Regions from separate parts of the Bacillus spongiae genome, predicted to be linked through region 2. Evidence: a T-box and tRNA genes for the amino acid it is inferred to sense, from the RefSeq annotation. Region 2 holds a T-box; the other holds one or more tRNA genes.

Region 1 (5,858 bases), 280 kb from region 2:
TAGGAGCTGTAGCTGGACAGCGTAAGAACGGTGATTACTCACTCTTCATCAATCTTTATCTAGTTTTGAGGGTAAAATTTAAAAAAACTCTTGAAAAATATATTAAAAGCTGTATAATAATACTTGTCTTTGAAAAAAGTCTGGTGGCAATAGCAAAGAGGTCACACCCGTTCCCATACCGAACACGGAAGTTAAGCTCTTTAGCGCCGATGGTAGTTGGGGGCTTCCCCCTGTGAGAGTAGGACGTCGCCAGGCATAATGTTCCGCAGTAGCTCAGTGGTAGAGCTATCGGCTGTTAACCGATCGGTCGCAGGTTCGAATCCTGCCTGCGGAGCCAATTGGAGAGCTGTCCGAGAGGTCGAAGGAGCACGATTGGAAATCGTGTAGACGGTTACCGCTGTCTCAAGGGTTCGAATCCCTTGCTCTCCGCCATCGAGTATTATGGCCCGTTGGTCAAGCGGTTAAGACACCGCCCTTTCACGGCGGTAACACGGGTTCGAATCCCGTACGGGTCACCATTATACGGAGGATTAGCTCAGCTGGGAGAGCATCTGCCTTACAAGCAGAGGGTCGGCGGTTCGATCCCGTCATCCTCCACCATTAATGTTTAACTTTCAAATATCGCTTAAAATATTTGAAAAATGAAATTACATAGTTATTAATTTTCACGCTATTATCGTCGCGGGGTGGAGCAGTCTGGTAGCTCGTCGGGCTCATAACCCGAAGGTCGCAGGTTCAAATCCTGCCCCCGCAATACATTGGTCCGGTAGTTCAGTTGGTTAGAATGCCTGCCTGTCACGCAGGAGGTCGCGGGTTCGAGTCCCGTCCGGACCGCCATAATATAATTAGATTCACAAAAGTCATGATTAAATGGCTCGGTAGCTCAGTTGGTAGAGCAATGGACTGAAAATCCATGTGTCGGCGGTTCGATTCCGTCCCGAGCCACCATTTAAAAATCATGCCGGTGTAGCTCAACTGGTAGAGCAACTGACTTGTAATCAGTAGGTTGGGGGTTCAAGTCCTCTTGCCGGCACCAGATCATTTGTGGAGGGGTAGCGAAGTGGCTAAACGCGGCGGACTGTAAATCCGCTCCCTCAGGGTTCGGCGGTTCGAATCCGTCCCCCTCCACCATTTATAGGGGCATAGTTTAACGGTAGAACGAAGGTCTCCAAAACCTTTGGTGTGGGTTCGATTCCTACTGCCCCTGCCAATTAAATAATGGCGGCTGTGGCGAAGTGGTTAACGCATCGGATTGTGGTTCCGACATTCGTGGGTTCGATTCCCATCAGCCGCCCCATTTTATTCACATAAGTAAATAGATGGCATATACTATTATTGGGCTATAGCCAAGCGGTAAGGCAACGGACTTTGACTCCGTCATGCGTTGGTTCGAATCCAGCTAGCCCAGCTTGCGGAAGTAGTTCAGTGGTAGAACACCACCTTGCCAAGGTGGGGGTCGCGGGTTCAAATCCCGTCTTCCGCTCCAATTTAAATGGCGGCATAGCCAAGTGGTAAGGCAGAGGTCTGCAAAACCTTTATCACCGGTTCAAATCCGGTTGCCGCCTCCATTTTGACTGTATGGCAAAATGAGCAGACAAATAAGATTTTAAATGTACTTTAGCATTAAAAATCGATATACATACTTATAACCAACAATACACATAGAATGTATTGTTTTTTTATGTTCGATTTGAGCAATTTAGTCATATCGACATAAAAAGTCCTCTTTCTTATCGATATGTAGTTTAGGTATTGTGGAGAAAACTTAAAGTAACAAGATAAATTACGTTTACATTTTAATTTACAGGTTAAATCACACAGTAAAAAGCACGCAAACAAGCTCAGAGTTTACTGCTCTGAGCTTAAGGTTAATTTCATTAAAATCTCCGATAATTGAATAGTATTGTTAATTATCTTTAATCATCGTTATGAACTCTGCAAAGTCAGTTGTGAACTTGTCCTTCTTTATGAATCCTAGTTTCTCGTATAAATTAATAGCTCTGTCGTTAAATGTTGCAACTGATAGTCTTATAGGGATCCCCGGGGAGTTTTCTTTTATGTGGTTCATTATATATGTACAAAATTCATACCCGTATCCTTTTCCTACATAATATGGGTCCATTCCAAGACCCATATCTACATACTTATCATTATATACACCATGTTTATGTCCAACCGGGATTTGAGCTGACTCCCCTATACATAAGTAACCAAAGATTTTATTATTTTTGTCAATGATAGCTTGATAAGAACCATCAAGCAGTTCATTTATTCCTTCTTCAGTTATATCATTATTATAAAAATCATATGGTTTTTCATATCTCCAACTTAGGATAGTTTTAGCTGAATTAATATCCATTTTCTTAATTGTTAAGTTCATAGTACCCCTCATTTCTACGGTTTATGTTGCACTAAAGCTATCAATACTGTTCTTTACAAAAAAGGTCAATTTCTTGTATTTAATTATTAACAACTACTTCTATAGTATGATATTTCCCTATCAAGAAATATAACTTGTTGAATCAATATTTTCTGTTTAAGAGATTATACGTAAGAAGATTATTCTAATAATACAGGAAACGTGCCATCAAGGCCTGTCAAATAAGTTGAAGAGGGAGGAGAAAAAGAACATTGTTGAGGCGTTCATATTGCTGTTAACAAGATTACTTGTTGGAATAGGGAAATACATACGAGGGGGAGGAAACTCTACTATGGTGAGTCGAAATGACACGAATATGATTCGTTTAAGTACAAAGTTCTGGTGGGAAGCTATTCCCGCACTTGTTGCCGTTAAAAGTGTTGTTTTCGTTAGCTGGAGGGGTAGCTTGAATATCAAATAACGAATTGTTAAATGCCTTGTTGAACCTAATTGTGTTATTTGTTGCAAATTCCATCACATTGATACCTGAAAGATTGTTATTACGTGTTAAGTTTGAGTCAATAACATTATCATCAGAAGAGATTAATATTCCAGTCTCACTGTTTCTGCATGACATGTTTTCAATAATCATATTATTGCTATTGACGTCAAGACCTCTTAAACCATTGAGGAATGTATTCCTAAAGGCAATACTGTTGTTTCCTAAAAAGCAGCCGGTTAAACCAGATTCCTTGAACAAGTTATGGATTAATATGTTATTTATACCGCCGTTAAAACCTCGATCATTATTTGTCATTTTACAATTCATAATACAATTGTTTCTGCTAGCTAATATACCGACATCTGCATTATTTGCTACCTTACAGTTTAATATGAGATTGTTTACTCCCAAAATAATAAGACCTCTCAATGTATTAAATCTCGATTCGATTTCTTTTACAACATTATTTTCATAAGTAAACTCAATTAGAACACCAGAATCCAAAAATCCCTGAACCGTAAATCCTTGTAATACTGTACGATTAGCCTTTACAACCACACCAATATTACCTTGGGCAGGTTGACCTGAAATAATCGTCCGACCTATCCCGCAACCAAAGATTTTTAAGTTTTCTACTGTAACCTCAAACCCATCAAACGTCCCCACCAATAGTTTAATACTATCGCCAGGGGCAGAGTCATCAATGGCAGCTTGTACGGTTGGAAAATCATCTGTAGGCACGATTCGTAATGTCACAATATTTACCTCCCCTTAAAATCACAGTTAGTAGATTATATGAATGAAACACAAGCACTGCTTGTACTATATGAATAAATGTGCTGTTGACTAATCGTTGATCTTTCTCTTTTGTATTACATTAGTGTCGGTGTGGTGAAAGAACCGCTTTGATTTGCGGTAACGCCTACCAATTGAATAGTGAATTTCTTCATTTTTAGTTCTATCACTACTTCGAATAGTTTCGATAGTGCTATTTGTTGGAACTAGGCAAATATAAATAGAATATTACTCTTTCATAAATACTCTTCTTATATTGCTGATTAGAATAAAACAGGGGTTATGTGTGTATAAAAAATTCGTGAAAGTGAGAGCGAAATGAGAGAAAAGCTATCGAAAATGATAAACCTATGAAAAGCCGATGATCCAAAGTATTTGTCTATGTCAATTTGTTTGGTTGGTGTGCGAAATGCAAACTCACCATTTAAAGGCACGTGTAAAGTTGTAAATTGTCAACCGAAACTATACTTTTTTTCTATAAGAACATCATGACGGAAATGTATACATCTAAACGAGGGGATGCGAATGAGTCAATTTAAAATGGTGAAAATGCATTGGGTATGGACGGAAGTCGCTGAAGAAAAGAAGCCTAATCGTTAAGCGGGTGAGCCTTTTTGGGAAATGTACCGTAAAACCGTACCGGCAACGTGGCTCGCAAAAGGATACGTAAAGGAGTTGGAAGAATGAGCGGATCTAACCACGCAATTAACTGTATTTTCGCCAAATCGTTGAAAACTCGCAGACTCAGCTGAGTGTAGCCGTAATTGCTCGAGTTATATCGCCATGTTCGGCGTTGAAAGGGACGTAATGATGGCGAAGATTTTACACTCGAATTGATGGCGCTATTTGATTACGGCGTTTTGAAGGAGTTTCCTACGGGTGAGACAGCGGCAAGTCAATTCGAGTTTTAAAAAGACCCAGCAAGATGCTAATTACAAAGGCCGCCTGGGTCACTGTTATCACACTCGTTCCCTTTGAAGTTGTTGTCGTCTGCATCTTGAATGTCGTCAAACGTATTACCGAACGCGATGTTAAAAAAAACACTATTTTCATTAGAACTAGCAGATAGGCTAATTCCAAGATCACTATTGTCGTTAAGCACATTTCTTTTAACGAGATTAGAATCTGAATCATTAGTAATGTTCATCCCAAACGCATTTTGATTCAAAATATTTTCTTTTATTATATTAAAGTCAGAATCAAATACGGTTATGCCAAAATCATCATTATCATTAGAGGTATTTCCTTTAATTAAGTTATGGTTTGCATTATTTAACGAAATACCAGAATCACCGGATCCTCCTACGGCTTGAACTCGAAAATTTTTCACTAGAACACCTGTAGTATCTAAAACTGTAATCGCGTTTGCTTCATCCCCCATTACAAACGGTTGTGTTTTCCCAATCCCAACGAGTTTAATGTTTTCTGTACTAATAGAAACGTTTTCCTCATAAGGGTTACCATCCTCTTTCGCTTTTACTAAAATAATATCACCAGGCTCAGCAATAGCAACTGCACCTGATATCGTGCCTTCTTCATCTGGCACAACGATTGTTTTTTCGTTAAAGATTACGATACCTATTACGGTGAGGATAGCTAAAAAGAAGAGCGTGGTGAAAACAATAGCAACCAGAAAAAAGCTGTTTCGTTGTGATGTCCTCATATTATCATCCCACTTTCGAATAAATGACACTTTTACACTGTATGAAGGAACCGAAAGTATTATGAAAGGAGGTAATAACATGAAAGACGGCGACACAGTTAACAATTCGCAACTAGGTTTAACGGGAAAATTAGTCGTTAGTGATGATAAAAAAGCGATTCACTCATTAGATACGGATGAAAATCGTTGGCACATACGTGCACATTCAGTTGCAGATCTAAGACAGGCAGGCTGGCGAAAAATATAATTAAATGCATATTTTTGATGAAAACATGCGAAAAACGGAAATGAATCGCTATATTTGCACGAATCTAAGCGAGAAGTATTATATTGGTAAAATACCCCTCGACACATTTCGGCTGTAATTGTGTAAAAATTTGAAATAATAGGGGGGGAAGGCGAATAAACATGCACGAACTACAAATCGATATTGAATCGGAATTACGTGAGTTCGATTGGTTACGACCGACATGGACAGACGGCAAGTTATTCACAGCAAGCTCGTTTCGTTATAATCGTACGCCGAGCTCTTTCATAAC
Region 2 (16,394 bases):
TTTTCGTCCTTGATAGTTGGAAACTCTAAGTCTGCATTATTAAGCATTCCAAATGTATTACTAGCTGTACCCATTACCTCAGCTGCTTGTGCAAGTAATGCCTCCTGATCAGCAGATAATACATGTGGTCGTTGTTTATTAATTTCATCTAATTGGTGCCTGTATAAACGAAGCTCCGAATGTTCTTCAATAAATTGTTGAATTTTACTCTCATCAATCGCTAAGATTTCTGGAATAACATAAGCAAAGCTACTAGCAATTTGAGTATATAAATTTTTGGCACGATCATCTAAGCTTTGGTATTTTGAATCTGCTGTATCTTGATCATATCTCATATGAGCATATGTATATAATTTTCCCATTCGCTCTGTTACATGATCTTGAAAAGATATAGCATTGTATAAAGAATCTGCACTCTCTCCTAAAGTTCCCTGATAAGTCCCTGCTTGTTTCACAAGTTCTTGAATTTCTTTAAATTCTTCTTCCCATTTATTATCTGATGGAAAAATATCCTCCAATCTCCATGTAAGTTCTTCAGGAACTTCTTTACGCGCAGGAATTTCTTGTCCTCTCATCTGACCCGTCATATTATCATCCTTTCTAAATTAGATACATAGTACATTCTCGCTTATTTTTAATATTCCTGCAATAATTCAGCTTACTAACCTTTCACTGAGAATAACTTTAATATATGTTTTTGTCTTAAAAAAAATCCCTTCTCCTTCTTCCTTGCCTCCTCCTCTGATTTGCATGGACTCCAGCCTTGTAAGAGTTTAAATGTATTATTTTTCACTTCTATTAAGATGGTCGCTCTTTTCAAAATTTGAATGTATTGGTATACTGCCTGCCGATAATCAATGTTAGCACACAATGGTAGCTGACGTATTTGAATGAACTGTTTCTTTACCCTCTGTTCAAACTTAACTAATATATCTCCAAGCGTTATTAGATCTTTTTCTTTTTTGTGGATAAATGAATCTCTCCAAACAAAATATTGCCAAATAATAGGATGGGTTTTGATTGTAATCATAAACTCAACTGGCACACCAATATATTCAGGCAATAGGTAAGGATAATATCCATCTTTATACAATAGGTCTAAAAACAAATCTCTTTTTTTCTTCCTACTAACTACTTTTTGCCTTAGCCAAGCATTTTTTTCTTTTAACCAGATTGTTGTAAAAAGGTTCTTATCCATTTTTGGTGAATACTTAGGTGGTGATAAAGGAATCTTCAGGTCACTTTTTTGATATTCTTGAGAATGGATTATGTATTTCGTAGCACTTAAAGGGAAGGGATTAAAAACAAATAAAAAAGAAGTGTTCGGAGTAAAGGTAGGAAACCAAAAACCATATTGTTTATTATATTGAAGAAAAAGAAGGTGGCTTTCCTTTAACGAAGTAATTGGGGTAGTGAATTTCTTTCTATTTTTACTTGTGCATCCAAATATCCATTGAGGCATAATGTTTACTGATTTATATCCTATTGTTCTTTTCAGCATGCTCTGTAACGCGATAGGAGAGCTCTGATATTCAATGGCAAAACGACCATGTACATTTTTTACAAATATATCAGCTTTTTGGCGTTTATCTGGGGTGTATTGTTCCATTTGAGGAGACTCGTTCTGTTGAATAAGCCAATGAAAAAGCTCTTTCTTTGCGTTTAAATGTAAAGTTGACTCTGGTTCAGAAAAACCGAAGCATGCGGATAAGGATTTATGCGCAAAATGGGGAACAACTGTTTCACCAATTTTAAGAATGACAAAATCACCACAGTCAGGACACGTAAAAGAATGCTTTTTTAACAACAACAGTTCCTTCCTAGAATAAGGAGCTAATGAGATTCTTTTTCCATTGTCCATATTTGCCGTTAACAATCTTACACACCCTTTCATTTGGATTGTTATTAAATTCAATGGACGATTATCAAAGTCCTTTATTTCTTCAGTTTTTTTATAAGAATTGTTTATGTGCAGATTAGTCCTTTCTTTTCTACCCTCTTCCTATGATAAAACATTGAGGATAAAAAAACGGTAGCTCAATTTAATTTGGCTACCGTTTTTTATCACAACTACATTTTATAATAGTGGAGAAAGCAATCGAGAAGTTGACTCTAATATTCGATAACCTAAGTGACGTTTTGAAAACTGTTCATTCTTCAGTTCATAGGAATGCAATAAATCTCGTTCATATTCTTTCACCAATGTAACCGTACTATTAGTTCCATACAGAAAAGCGTTTACCTCAAAATTGAGATGGAAGCTCCTCATATCCATATTGGCCGTGCCAATAGAGGCTAGCTCTTTATCGACTATAAGGATTTTACTATGCATAAACCCTTTGTCATATTCGAATATCCTAGCTCCTGCATCTAATAATTCTGGAAAATAAGAACGTGATGCATGAAAGACGATTCGTTTATCAGGCCGTTTCGGTACAAGTAGACGAACGTCAATCCCACTTAAGGCCGCAATTTTTAGAGCTGAAAAAATATCCTCATCAGGGATAAAATAAGGAGATGCGATCCAAACACACTTCTCAGCAGATGTGATCATGGAAAAGAAGATATTTTTTATAATACTAAATTCATTATCAGGCCCACCAGCAATCATTTGAACTCCTCCATCTTGAATTTCTTTATCTGGAGTGCTTGGATTTAAGTAGCCTGGAGTAAAAAAACTATCGTTTGTCATGTAATACCAGTCTTGCAAAAAAATTAGTTGAAGGGTTCGAACAGCTTCTCCCTTAACCATTAAATGAGTATCTCGCCAAAAACCAAAATGTTTATCTCTCCCCAAATATTCATCACCAATATTCAACCCTCCCATAAAACCTACTCGCCCATCAATTACTATAATTTTACGGTGGTTTCGAAAGTTGAATTTATTATTTAAAAAAGCTAATTTTACAGGTCCAAATGGAACCATCTCAACTCCAACTTGTCTTAATTCCTCAATATAATCCTTCGAAAGCTGCCATGATCCCACAGCATCATAAAGGAAACGAACTTTTACCCCGTCTTTAGCTTTCTGAATTAAGATGTCTTTAATCTCCTGTCCAATGTGATCGTGACGAACGATATAATATTCCATATGAATATGATGAGTAGCTGTCTTCAACAATTGGAGAATTGAATGATACGTTTCCTCCCCATTCGTTAATACTTTCGTAGAAGTATTAAACGAAATAGATCCATTTCCCAGTCTTTGAGCAAGTAGAAGGTGCTTCTCATGATGTAGTGCTTTTATATTTTTTAACCGCTCTTTAATATTCGGAATAGAAGGTTCAAATTCTTGAAATGTTTGCTTGTCTAATATGTATTTTTTCTGGAACATTTTTTCTTTTCGAATATTACGGCCGAAAAGCAAATAAAATATAAAGCCAACTAAAGGGAAGCTTCCTAGCACTACTAACCACGTTAAGGTTTGAGTAGGGTGTCGATTTTCAAAGAAAATGATAAAAGCAATAAACACCACCGAAAGCGAAAAAAGCATACTACCATATTTCAGCACCCCGCTAACGTAAGGGTTAATAAAGAAATAATAGACACTAATTAAAATACTTATAAAGATAATGACTTTTACCGTATTTTTCATAATTACACCTTCATTAGCAAGTTTTTTTTATACTTGAAATAAGAAAACTAAACTCATAGGCCGAATAATTAACCTCAGAAGAATTGATCGTCTAATGAGGGCTATAAACGGACCCTAAGGTAGTTGAATTCTGTTCCTTTAAAAAAGACCGATTTCTATAATAAGAAATCGGTTGAAAACATCAGTCAATCTTACGAGAAATACTGTTGAATAGTAGAAAATACATTTTCGTTAATAATTATTTTCCCATATTCCTCAAGACGGTGGACAGTTAAAGAGGTCTCTGATGCATACTCCAATAAAATACTGATAGTATTCTCAATTTGCTCCTCACTAAATTCCTGATCGTCAAATTCAACAAATAAGTAATAATTATCCTCGAACGAGTATAATGAGGTAGAGAAAAGATCTTCTTGAATTCGATTAGATAATGCAATTACATCGTCAAATTCATCAAATTTCAACATAAAGTGTAAGGAATTCTCAACCTCTTCATTTTGCTTTATTTGAAAATGTTCATCCAAAAATTCTTCAATTCTCTCATCTACTGGGAGTTCTTTAAGCTTTTCATCCGGAATAGGTAACTCAAATTTCTGTCCATCTTTAGAGACTTGTGCTTTTGTTACGAGAATTTCTAAACCTTTATCTAAGGCCTGTACTTGAATCCATAGCGGTCCTTCTACAGCAAAGTCTTCTTCTTGATGCACCTCATCCATCATTTCCCAAAAGAGTTCTTCACTTCTTTCCCGATTATACCATATTTCTTCACGGTCAAAGCCACGGTCTTCTATATCAATATAAGAAATATAAAATTTAACTGTATTTTCATTAATACGTTCAATTTCCATTATTCACCTCTCCCTTCTCATTTTAAATTATGGTTGAAGGGGCTATACCCTCAAGCATAGCTATGTCTAATTAATATAAAAAATTTAAATCTCTTTACTCTTGTACTTCTATTTTATGATAAAAGTATAAGAAAGGGAAATATATTTGCCTATTTTTTGAAAAATCCTTATTTGCCCATATTCAACAGGAAGACATAGCTATTGTGTGAATTTTAACGGAAGGACGAAAAAACTGCAAGTCTAAGTAATTCTCCAATTTAAAAACCTTCTTCATATGAAGAAGGTTTTTAATTAGTTCACCATTTTTTGTGCTTCTAATAGTTGGAAAGTACGAACCTTTCTAGGGAGAAAGCGTCTAATTTCATCTTCATTATATCCGACTTGCAAACGCTTTTCATCCATAATAATCGGCCTTCTCAATAAACCAGGATTTTGCTGAATAAGCTCGAATAGATTTTGTAAAGGTAATGTTTCAAGATCTACATTAAGCTTTTGGAATATTTTTGAACGAGTTGAGATGATTTCATCTGTACCATCTTCAGTCATTCGTAAAATTTCTTTAATTTCCTCTATACTTAAAGGTTCGGAAAAAATATTTCTCTCTGTATACGCAATTTCATGCTCTTCAAGCCATGCTTTCGCTTTACGACATGACGTACAACTAGGTGACGTGAACAATGTTACCATGAACCATTCACACTCCCTTAATGGAATTTATATTAGATTTCCTTCGTTAACTACTTTATAATTAATTTAAAGAAGAAATATCTATTATGTATTATACCTTATTTAATCCACTATGAATATAGTTTTCTTTAAATTGTTCGATAATATGTACAACTTGTGTACATTTATCTCCTATCGTATGAAACATTGCCCTTAACTAAAAAGTACAATTATTACTCGATATCCTGTAATACGTCTTGCTCTCGATTTTCCTCAATTGATAAGACCTCTTCAACAGGTTGATAAGAAGTACCGTAAAATTTTTTATCATTGTATGTGTGGATCAGTCGATACGTTTTTCTCATTGACTCAAAAATTAATTCCTCCGATTCGCCCTTTGGTGACCAGTATAAAATCTCTAACTGATTAATTTCATTCGTTGCAAGTGACCTTCTACGATAACCAATACTTTTAGCATGTTCAAAGCCCTCGCGTTTATAAAAACGAAGCCGTTTCTCGCTATCCGTATCTTCATAATCAATTGGTTCCACTTCTAATATAATCGGCTTTCCTTTTTCTTTTAATTTTTGAATAAGTTTATGGCCAAGCCCTTGTCCTCTTGCATCCTTTGACACAAATAAATAATCAATGAACGTAAACTCTTCAAATTCCACATACATTAGGACATGATAAGGTCCTTCATCTTTATGATATATGTCCCCCTTCTCCTTTAATAATGACTCCATATGTGCCTGTGATTTCATCTCTTCAACTGGAAAATACTGATTTAATTTATCATACCAATGCATATTTGTGCTCCTTTTAATTCAATTATCCTATTCAAACAAAATTTTTCTTTTCATTATATTAGACAACTATTATTGTGCCCCGTTTCTTAGAGCATAAACAAAAAACTCGGAACACCGAGTTTTTCTACATTTGTATTAGGTTGTTTATTACGGAGTATAGTCTACCCCATTTGTATACTTATTTCCTGCGTTCCATATTAGAAATTCCTCAATCCCTTGGTCATTCAGTGCTTTAATTTGGTCTTCAACTTCCTTCTTACCGTACACTTTGTAGTTTCCTGAGCCGAGCCAAGTAGCCGTAAAATCCTGAATCCAAGGTCTTGAGATTGGTGGGTTCTCCAATTGAGCTAACGTATTATTTTCAACTTTAGCATATTCTGTCACCAATTTATAAGGCTCAAGATCAGGTTTACTTATTCCGAAATAGGAAGTCCAATGACTAGGATAGATCATTGATGAAATAACATCTACATGCTTTGAAATTTTTGAAAAGTTTTGTCCAATTCCAGGTGCTTCAGGCAGTGTTGCTGTATAACCAAAAATGTCGACAGACACTTTAACACCATATGGCTCCAACTGCTCTTTCGCATACTTTACAAAACTTGTGACTGCTTCTACTCGTTTTTGAATATTATCCTCAGAGGAATTTTGAAAGTCACCTTGACTATATATAAGCTCATCATCTCTTAGCTCAAATCCTTCTGGAAAGCGTACATAGTCAAACTGAATTTCTTGGAAACCCATTTTTGCGGCCTCAATTGCAATTCCAACGTTATAATCCCACACCTCTTTCAAAAACGGGTTAACAAATGATTCATTCCGACCATTTTTCCACACAGTATCTCCTTCTTTAAAGGACCAGTCTGGATGTTCTTTTGCTAATACAGAGTCTTTAAATACAACAACTCGTGCAATTGGATAGATGTTTTCAGCTTCAAGTGTTTTAAGGGTCTTCATAGGGTCCTTAATATAGTCCTTCCCAATTTTTGCGTAAGGAGAAGACTCTTCCGGTTTAAAGGTGACATTTCCCCAATCGTCTTTGATGTCAATCACCATCGCATTTAAATCTGTTTTATTTACCAAAGAGACTAAATCATTAAAACGGCCTCCACCTGCAGAATGTCCAGTTACGTAAATTCCTCTAATAGCATCTGGGTATTCAAATACGAGACCAGAATCATAAATAAAACGCGGGATTCTTGCTGGCAATTCTTTTTTTAAGGAAGCAAATGCTTCTCTTTTGACATGATATTCAACTTCTAGCGTATCATTCTCTTTTGCCATGGTCTCATTTTGTGTAGGGAGGAGGAGGAGCATACTTACACTTAATACTTTAACTATTTGTTTTATTTTCACATTAATCTCTCCTCAATTGTAATGTTCACTGAATATAAGCCATTCATCCAAAAAATTTGTGGAAAAATGAAGAAAAGCTTTTTTCTATTATTCTAGCAGTATTCCGCTATTTAGAAAACAATCTTAGTAGATTCTGCAAAAATTCATGTGAAAATAGATAGTTATATATTATATGTAAGTCATTCATTCAATAGTAACATTAAAAAAACGATCTCAAAGAGATCGTTTTTTTTAATGTTTATATTGAGCTTTGTACTGTTCAAATTCCTTCTCTGAACAATATACAAAATGATCCGGAGCAACTTCACGCATTTCAAGCTTATCGTTGTTTGAATAATTATGAACATTTGGGTCATACGATTTTCTTGAACGTGTACGCTCATAATCAGGGTCTGGTAAAGGTATAGCAGATAATAACGATTGCGTATAAGGGTGTAAAGGGTTCTTGTAAAGGACATCACTTGGAGCAAGTTCTACAAGTTTACCAAAATACATTACACCAATACGATCACTAATGTACTTTACCATAGATAGATCATGGGCAATGAACAAATAGGTTAGCCCTTTCTCTTTTTGTAAATCCTTCAGTAAGTTCACCACTTGAGCTTGAATCGATACATCCAAAGCAGAAATTGGTTCATCTGCAATAATAAATTCAGGGTCAACAGCTAATGCACGCGCAATACCAAGACGTTGACGTTGTCCACCTGAGAATTCGTGAGGAAAACGATTAGCGTGCTCACGATTAAGACCAACTGTTTCAAGGAGCTCATAAACCTTGTTCAAACGTTCCTCTTTATTCTTAGCTAAACCATGAATATCGATGCCTTCAGCAATAATATCTGAAACCTTCATCCGTGGATTTAATGATGCGTATGGACCTTGGAAAATCATTTGCATTTTTTGATTGAATTTTTTTAGCTTGCTTCGGGACTTCTTCCCATGCACATCTTCACCATCAAATAACACATTACCGTCTGTTGCATCGTAAAGGCGAATGATCGTACGACCAGTCGTGGATTTCCCACAACCAGATTCGCCAACAAGCCCTAACGTTTCTCCTCTATATATGTCAAATGATACATCATCCACCGCTTTAACCATATTAGGTTTTCCTGGATTAAAGTATTGTTTTAAATTTTTAATTTCTAATAGCTTTTCCTTCGTTTGTGTCATTTTGCATTAACCTCCTCGAATAGCACTGGCTTTTCATAGTTAGAAGGCATTGTGCGTTGTCTAATTTTCACCGCTTCAGGAGGCTCAACCTGAGGAGCATCCGGATGTAACAACCACGACTTAACAAAGTGGGTATCAGAAACTTTATACATCGGCGGTTCTTTTTCTAAGTCAATTTTTAACGCATAGTCGCTTCGTAGAGCAAAAGCATCTCCTTTAGGAGGGTTTAAAAGATCAGGTGGTGTACCTGGAATCGCCTTAAGCTTCGCCTTTACTTCTGTATCCAATGTTGGCATCGACGATAATAAGCCCCAAGTGTAAGGGTGTCTCGGGTCATAAAAGATTTCATCTACTGTTCCTGATTCGACAATCTGTCCACCATACATTACCGCAACGCGATCAGCAACATTCGCCACCACGCCTAAATCATGGGTAATAAAAATAATAGAAGTATCTATTTTTTTCTGTAAATCTTTCATTAGTTCTAAAATTTGTGCTTGAATCGTTACATCAAGAGCCGTTGTCGGTTCATCTGCAATAAGAATCTTTGGATTACAAGCTAAAGCGATGGCAATAACCACACGCTGTCGTTGTCCACCAGAAAATTGGTGAGGATATTGCTTAATTCTAGCCTCTGGATTTGGAAGACCCACGAGCTTTAACAATTCAACCGTTCTTTTACGAGCGTCTGCTTTACTCAGTTTTTGATGCTTTAACAATGGCTCCATAATTTGTTTCCCAATCGTCATTGTTGGGTTTAAGGACGTCATTGGATCCTGGAAAATCATTGAGATGTCTTTTCCACGAATTTTCTGCATCTCTTTTTCAGTTAGTTGGACTAAGTCTTGCCCTTCAAATTTCATTTCACCATGCTTGATGAAACCTGGAGGGTTGGGAATTAAACGCATGATTGCTTTCGTTGTGACAGATTTTCCTGACCCAGACTCTCCAACAATCGCTAATGTTTCCCCTTTATCTAAGTGAAAATCTACTCCACGAACAGCTTGAACTTCTCCTCCATGCGTTGTGAAGGAGACGTGCAAGTCTTTCACATCTAATAACCTTGTCATTTTTATTTCCCCTTCCTTAATTACTTACGCATCTTCGGATCAAGTGCATCTCGAAGTCCATCAGCCATTAGGTTGAAACCTAAAATAATAACTGAAATAACAATTGCTGGGAATGCCATCATATGTGGATACGTTTGTAAAGAACGGAACCCATCATTTACTAATGATCCTAATGAAGCTAAAGGTGGTTGAATTCCTAAACCGATGAAACTTAAAAATGCTTCGGTAAAGATTGCTGCTGGTACAGTAAACATCGTCGTAATGATAATCGGGCCCAAAACGTTAGGAAGTAAATGCTTCCAAATTAAGCGATTATTCGATGCCCCCAGCGTTCTAGAAGCCAATACAAATTCTTGGTTTTTCAATTGTAAGATTTGTCCACGTACAATCCTGGCCATTCCTGTCCAACCAGTAATAACCATCGCCATTGTTATCGTGAAAAGTCCTGGCTCAAAAATGATGATGAACAAGATTACAACAATTAAATTCGGAATACCAATTAGGATTTCAATAAATCTTTGCATGATATTGTCGACTCGGCCACCGTAATAACCCGACGCACCACCATAGGCAATACCGATAAATAAATCGATTATGGCAGCTAATACACCAATGTATATGGAAATACGTGTTCCTTCCCAAGTTCTTGTCCAAATATCGCGCCCTAAATCGTCTGTTCCAAACCAATAATACTCATCGACACCTTTTAGCTCATACATATCGTCTCCTTCACGGTCTTTACCGTCAAAAGGAAGGAATCCTATGTTTTCTAATACTGGTATTTTAGGAGGCAATTTGGCATGACGAAGATTCTGGTCTTTATAAGAATATTCGTTCATGTAAGGTCCAACTAAAGCAAATAAAAGCGTGATCATAACTAAGATCATTCCAATGATGGCGCCCTTGTTTTTGCGAAGACGAATCCAAGCGTCTTGCCAAAAATTCAAGCTTGGTCTTGCTATCACCTCAGTCTCAGCGTCACTAACCTTCGTTTGTTCAAACAGGGTGGGCGATAAGTTTTGCTTAAGGTCTTGTTGGTCTTTATTGTTCTTCATTATTTTTTCCCCCCTGCTAAGCGAATACGCGGATCAACTATTCCATACAGAATATCCACTATGAAAATAACGGCAATAAATAGGAAACTAAAGAATATAGTTATTCCCATAATAATTGGATAATCATTCGTGTTTATGGATTGAACAAATTGAGGCCCTAATCCAGGAACAGCAAAGATTTGCTCAATAACGAGAGTACCTGTCATTAATCCAACGGTCATCGGACCAAGAATCGTAATAACTGGGATTAATGCGTTTCGAATTCCATGTTTAATAACTATGGCAGCCGAGCTTATCCCTTTCGCTCTCGCTAACAGAATGTAATCAGAACCCAATACTTCAAGCATTTCTGAGCGCATAAAACGAGCAATATTAGCTATAACGATAACCGTCAAAGAGATTGTCGGAAGGATACTATATTCCCAGCCTTCCCATAAGGCAACTGGCAGCCATTGAAGCTCAACCCCAACATAATACTGAAGTAAGGCAGCGAATACGAAACCTGGAACCGAAATACCAATAACGGCTATAAAGGTTGAACCGTAGTCGAAAATTGTATTGTGCTTAAGTGCTGCGATAATCCCCATGGCTAGTCCTATAATTGTTCCAATGACTAACGCTTGAAAGCCCAGTTGTGCAGAAGGTCCAATTCGTTCAGAAATAATTTTCGTTACAGAACGACCATCATAAATAAATGAAACCCCTAAGTCTCCTTGGGCTAAGTTTGTCATATATCTCACATATTGGACTGGAATCGGATCATTCAAACCATATCTATCCAGAATGAGTTCCTGTTGCTCTGGAGAGAGTTTCTCTACGTTTGTTAGTGGTGATCCAGGAAGGAGCTTCATTAGAAAGAATGTTGCAGTAGCTATTATGAGCAAAGTGATGATCATGTAGGCAATTCGTTGAATAGTATATTTGACCATGCCAAGCCCCCCTTTTAAAAGATTTTTCGTTTATTATATCATATTTCTAATAGTGTGGTTTTTTTAAATATATTCGCTAAATTTAGATAATTGTTGTTTCGTGGAAAAGGGAGAGTATACGCAATTTTGCGTACACTCTCCCTTTTGATGTGCTGTTACTCAAATGTTACTCGATATATGCCCATTTAAAGGAAACATCTGCTCCAAAGGAGTGACGAATAACACCTTTAACAAATTCACGCTCTAAGTAAGAGGATCCTCGTTGGTACATAGGAGAAATAACCGCTTCATCAAATAATAGTTTCTCTGCGTCAGCCATTGCTTGCCAACGTGCTGGTAAATCATTTGTTAATTCACCTTTTGATTGCTCAATTAGGCTATCAAATTCAGCATTTGACCAACCAGTTTGGTTGTTTGGACCATCTGTAATAAACATATCCATATATGTCATTGGATCTGGATAGTCTGGTCCCCAACCAGAATATGCGAAGTCATAATCTAACTCTTCTTCACGCTTAAGTTTTTGTTTAAACGGCTGTTGAGAAATTGATACAGTTAAACCTTCAAGGTTACCCTCTAACTGTTCTTTAATATACTCACCAAATTTTCTAGCATTCTCACCATCATAGTTCAATAATTCAAGCTCGAAAGAATCAATTCCTTCTTCTTCCTTCGCTGTTTTCCAAAGCTTCTTAGCTTCTTCAAGATTCATTACGTTCATATCACCATTAACTTCACGGAAGTCTTTGCCATCTGGACCAGTTACGAAGTTAGCTGGTACAAAGTAATCTGCAGGGACAGATCCGTTATTTAGTAATACGTCAACTACAGATTCTTTATCTATAGCCATTGAAATTGCTTTACGAGCATTTACGTTTTTAAGAATATCGTTTGTATGGTTAAAGCGTAGGTAGAATAAAGTTGATGTTTCACGAGTGTAGAAGTTTGGATCATCTTTCCATTTGTCTACGTACTCTGAGTTTAATCCAGCAATATCAACTCGATTAGTTTCATATAAACTTACTACAGTAGAAGTATCTTTAACGATATTGTAGTTAATTTCTTCTAGTTTAACAGTATCTGCATCCCAATAATCTGGGTTTTTCTTTAATTGGTAGCTTTGCTCATGTTTCCATTCTGATAAAACGAAAGGACCATTGTAAAGTGATTTATCTGCTTCTAAAGCATATTCTTCACCTTGTGCTTCAACATATTCTTGTTTTTGCGGGTAGAATGTTGCAAAAGAAAGTAAACCTTTGAAGTATGGAGCTACACTATTAAGCTCTACTACTAATGTTTTTTCGTCAGTTGCTTTTACCCCAACGTCATCAAGGCTTCCACCTTTTTCATGAGCCTCGTATGCGCCTTTAATATCATACATAATGTACGCATATTGTACACCTTCAGTTTCTGGGTCTAACACTTTTTTCCAAGCGTACTCAAAATCATGCGCTGTTACTGGTGAACCATCAGACCATTTCGCATCACGAATAGTGAACGTATATGTCTTACCGTCTTCACTGATTTCTGGCTCTGATTCTGCCATACCTAGAACTGGCTCATCACCTTCACCTAAACGGTATAAACCTTCATATACACTGTTCATTACTTCAAATGAAACGGAGTCACTTGCTTTAGTTGGGCTCATTTTAGGAATTTCTTCACCCGATCTTAAATTAAGTACCTGTGGTCTCTCTTTATCTGTGTCGTTGCCTGTGTCTTTCTGTGTGTCTTCATCAGTATCTCCACCACAAGCTGCTAAAAATGTGGAAAGAGCAAGAAGAAGAACTAATAGGAATGATAGTTTTTTCTTCATCCCGAAATCGACCTCCTCGTATTAATATTAACCTTCTAATTTGTCAGAAGATTCGTTACCTATTATATCGCATCTGATTTTTTTTGCAATATATATTTAACAGTTTTTTTGTGTAAATGACATAAAGGACGTTAAAATGTAGATTTTCTCCTGCCTATTTTAGGGCAATATATTTTTTTTTTTTTTATTTTTGGTAAACTATTTATTAATCTATTCGCTATAATCATACCTTATTTTTTGTTTTTTTATCCATTTGAAGGTATAAACATTCTTTTTGCTTCTTTATTTCATATCCTCACAACCCTTATAAAATAGATACAATCACTTCAATGATAATTTGTCCACCAGAAAAAGATATATGTACACTTATGCAACACAAACCAACATCTTCTATATATGGAAGTTATGCCTTTCCTATTTCTTTTACCCATCATATCCTGTATACTACTTACATCTTATTTTATAGTGACGGTGATCTTACGTGAAAAATATTTTACCTCGAATTTTATGGTTAATTATTGGAATTTTTATCATTTCTTTCCTTTATTCTTTTTTTTCCAACCTTCCTTTCCTTATTGCTTTTGTTAATTCTTTCTTTGTCATGGGGCTTTTATTATTAATGATTGGATCATTTACGTTTGTTGTAGAAAAAGGCTTTTTTAATGGCATCATATACAGTATTAAACGGTTTCGAAAAAGCACCCAAGCAGGAAAGTTTTTTTCAAAATATGATAACCTAGATAGCACAAAGCCGATTCATGAAGAGTATCTCGTCAAAAGAACCGTGTCCATTACCCAACCTTTCTTAATTGTCGGAGGACTATTGACCTTCATTTCAATCGTTGCAGCTTATTATCTAGCTTGATTGTTTTCAATATATTATGTATAATTCTTTTAACTTTATAAAAATTGCGTTGATGAAGAGTAGTACATTTAAGTGATAGCTCTTAGAGAGTTTGTGGCTGGTGAAAACAAACACTATCCTAAATGGAATGGACTTTTGAGCTCCACCTGCAAAAGCGAAAGTAAGTAGTTTGTGGCGTAACCTAGCGTTAATAGGAGTCTATGCTCGCATAGATACTAAGATGGCTTTTTTGAGCACTTAGGGTGGCACCGCGGAATTAACCATTCGTCCCTATTTTGTAATAGAGATGAATGGTTTTTTATGTTTTTATAAATAATTAGTATTAGGAGGAACAAAGATGAAAACGATTTTTTCAGGTATCCAACCGAGTGGAACCATTACCCTTGGAAATTATATTGGAGCAATGATGCAGTTTATTGAGCTACAACATGACTATCACTGTTATTTCAGTGTGGTCGATCAACATGCGATAACGGTATCACAAGACCGTCTTGAATTAAGAAAAAGTATCAAATCACTTGCTGCCATGCACATTGCTATTGGGATTGACCCTACGAAATCAACAATTTTTATCCAATCTGAAGTTCCTGCTCATGCACAAGCAGGCTGGATGCTACAATGCGTAACCTATATCGGTGAACTAGAAAGAATGACCCAATTTAAAGACAAGTCTCAAGGTAAAGATGCCGTTACAGCTGGTTTATTAACCTACCCACCACTCATGGCAGGGGATATCTTATTATACAACACTGACCTAGTACCAGTTGGAGATGATCAGAAGCAACATATTGAGTTAACTCGTGATATAGCAGAGCGATTTAATAAAAAGTATAACGACATTTTGACTATTCCAGAAATTCGAATTTCAGAAGTTGGCGCACGAATCATGTCTCTGCAAGAACCGACGAAGAAGATGAGTAAATCTGATCCAAATAAAAAGGCAACCATTACTTTACTTGATGATCCTAAGCAGATTGAAAAGAAAATCAAATCAGCAGTAACAGATTCAGAAGGAATTGTGAAATACGATAAAGAGAACAAACCTGGTGTTGCCAATTTACTTTCGATTTACTCTATTTTAGGGAATATCTCAATTAAGGAATTAGAAGAAAAGTATGAAGGGGTAGGATACGGCCAGTTTAAAACCGATTTAGCCGCTGTTGTTGTCAATGCTATTAAACCTATTCAGGAACGATATTATGAACTAATAGACTCAGATGAACTTGATCAAATTTTAGATGACGGAGCAGATAGAGCCAACAAGGTCGCTAGTAAAATGATTAAGAAAATGGAAAATGCAATGGGACTAGGCAGAAAAAGAAAACGATAAAGCCTTCCCAAAAATTATAGACATTCCCCTTTCTTTATGGGGTGAAGAGAGCAATATACAAAAAAAGAAGCCACTAAGGCTTCTTTTTTAATTCACTTTAGACCCATGCTCCATGTCCCATAGCTTTTCAAAAAATGGTTGACCTTTAATAATTCGTTCACATAGGCTCGCATGTTTCCTACTCCATCCCCATTTTGTTTCTTCATACAAACTCTTCCACACCTCATCAAATGTCATTCCTTGAATGATTCTATAGTTTTCAGGTGCCCACTCTGTGTACCAATAACGTACTTCTGCTGTATTATTTGATGAGTTTAATTGGTCTAGTGCCATAAATAACAATTGTTTCAGCTGTCTTTCCTTCCTTGTTAAGCCACTCATCACCTTTGGTTCAGGTGATAGGATGTGGTAATCCTTATTCTCCAATTGAAAACAAAAGTCTTTCGGTTCATGACATTCAATCATTTCATAGACCAATTGCTCTTGCCTAGGAATTAAACGACTTTTTCGAATTGGTACAGTATAACCAATCGTATCGATCGCAATAATCCCAATTCCATCTGTCACGACGAAGCAATAATCTAGTTGAACTCTTTCATGATTTTTTCGTAAATAAGCTTTTTGATAAATTTCTTTTAACAATTCTGCTGGAATCTCTGATAGATTGTTTTCGATGTAATGAAATAAAGGTTCCGATACTTTAATAAGTGGGACTTGATCTAACAGCTCGATAACGTCCTCTTTTCTCCATTCATGAAAATGACATACATTGTATCCATTTTCTTCGCCTTCGAACCAATTCACCCATACGTCGTGAAGATATAACATTTCGACCCCTCGCTTCAGACCTATTTGTCATTCAGTATAGGCAGCGATTGG

The links. A T-box is a leader RNA that pairs with one kind of tRNA and senses whether it is charged. The one in region 2 lies ahead of trpS (tryptophan--tRNA ligase), so its partner is inferred to be a tRNA-Trp.
Region 1: it encodes a tRNA-Trp, which carries the amino acid that the T-box ahead of trpS (tryptophan--tRNA ligase) is inferred to sense. The anticodon was not compared.

Annotation. Positions count from the first base shown of each region.
Region 1 covers NZ_JBBAXC010000003.1:161-6,018, forward strand. The annotation lists rRNA gene rrf (5S ribosomal RNA) at 140-255, shown strand; tRNA gene WAK64_RS04165 (tRNA-Asn) at 263-337, shown strand; tRNA gene WAK64_RS04170 (tRNA-Ser) at 341-432, shown strand; tRNA gene WAK64_RS04175 (tRNA-Glu) at 444-518, shown strand; tRNA gene WAK64_RS04180 (tRNA-Val) at 525-600, shown strand; tRNA gene WAK64_RS04185 (tRNA-Met) at 681-754, shown strand; tRNA gene WAK64_RS04190 (tRNA-Asp) at 761-837, shown strand; tRNA gene WAK64_RS04195 (tRNA-Phe) at 873-948, shown strand; tRNA gene WAK64_RS04200 (tRNA-Thr) at 961-1,036, shown strand; tRNA gene WAK64_RS04205 (tRNA-Tyr) at 1,047-1,131, shown strand; tRNA gene WAK64_RS04210 (tRNA-Trp) at 1,137-1,210, shown strand; tRNA gene WAK64_RS04215 (tRNA-His) at 1,222-1,297, shown strand; tRNA gene WAK64_RS04220 (tRNA-Gln) at 1,337-1,408, shown strand; tRNA gene WAK64_RS04225 (tRNA-Gly) at 1,412-1,486, shown strand; tRNA gene WAK64_RS04230 (tRNA-Cys) at 1,495-1,568, shown strand; gene WAK64_RS04235 (GNAT family N-acetyltransferase) at 1,907-2,380, opposite strand; gene WAK64_RS04240 (right-handed parallel beta-helix repeat-containing protein) at 2,745-3,617, opposite strand; gene WAK64_RS04245 (right-handed parallel beta-helix repeat-containing protein) at 4,585-5,319, opposite strand; gene WAK64_RS04250 (hypothetical protein) at 5,399-5,566, shown strand.
Region 2 covers NZ_JBBAXC010000003.1:271,350-287,743, reverse strand. The annotation lists gene pepF (oligoendopeptidase F) at 1-587, opposite strand, end outside; gene WAK64_RS05630 (competence protein CoiA) at 662-1,876, opposite strand; gene cls (cardiolipin synthase) at 2,078-3,595, opposite strand; gene mecA (adaptor protein MecA) at 3,787-4,443, opposite strand; gene spxA (transcriptional regulator SpxA) at 4,735-5,130, opposite strand; gene WAK64_RS05610 (GNAT family N-acetyltransferase) at 5,343-5,918, opposite strand; gene WAK64_RS05605 (putative glycoside hydrolase) at 6,066-7,274, opposite strand; gene WAK64_RS05600 (ABC transporter ATP-binding protein) at 7,506-8,450, opposite strand; gene WAK64_RS05595 (ABC transporter ATP-binding protein) at 8,447-9,520, opposite strand; gene opp3C (oligopeptide ABC transporter permease) at 9,541-10,575, opposite strand; gene opp3b (oligopeptide ABC transporter permease) at 10,575-11,504, opposite strand; gene WAK64_RS05580 (peptide ABC transporter substrate-binding protein) at 11,671-13,320, opposite strand; gene WAK64_RS05575 (DUF3899 domain-containing protein) at 13,802-14,185, shown strand; T-box leader at 14,226-14,460, shown strand; gene trpS (tryptophan--tRNA ligase) at 14,523-15,515, shown strand; gene WAK64_RS05565 (YjbA family protein) at 15,603-16,343, opposite strand.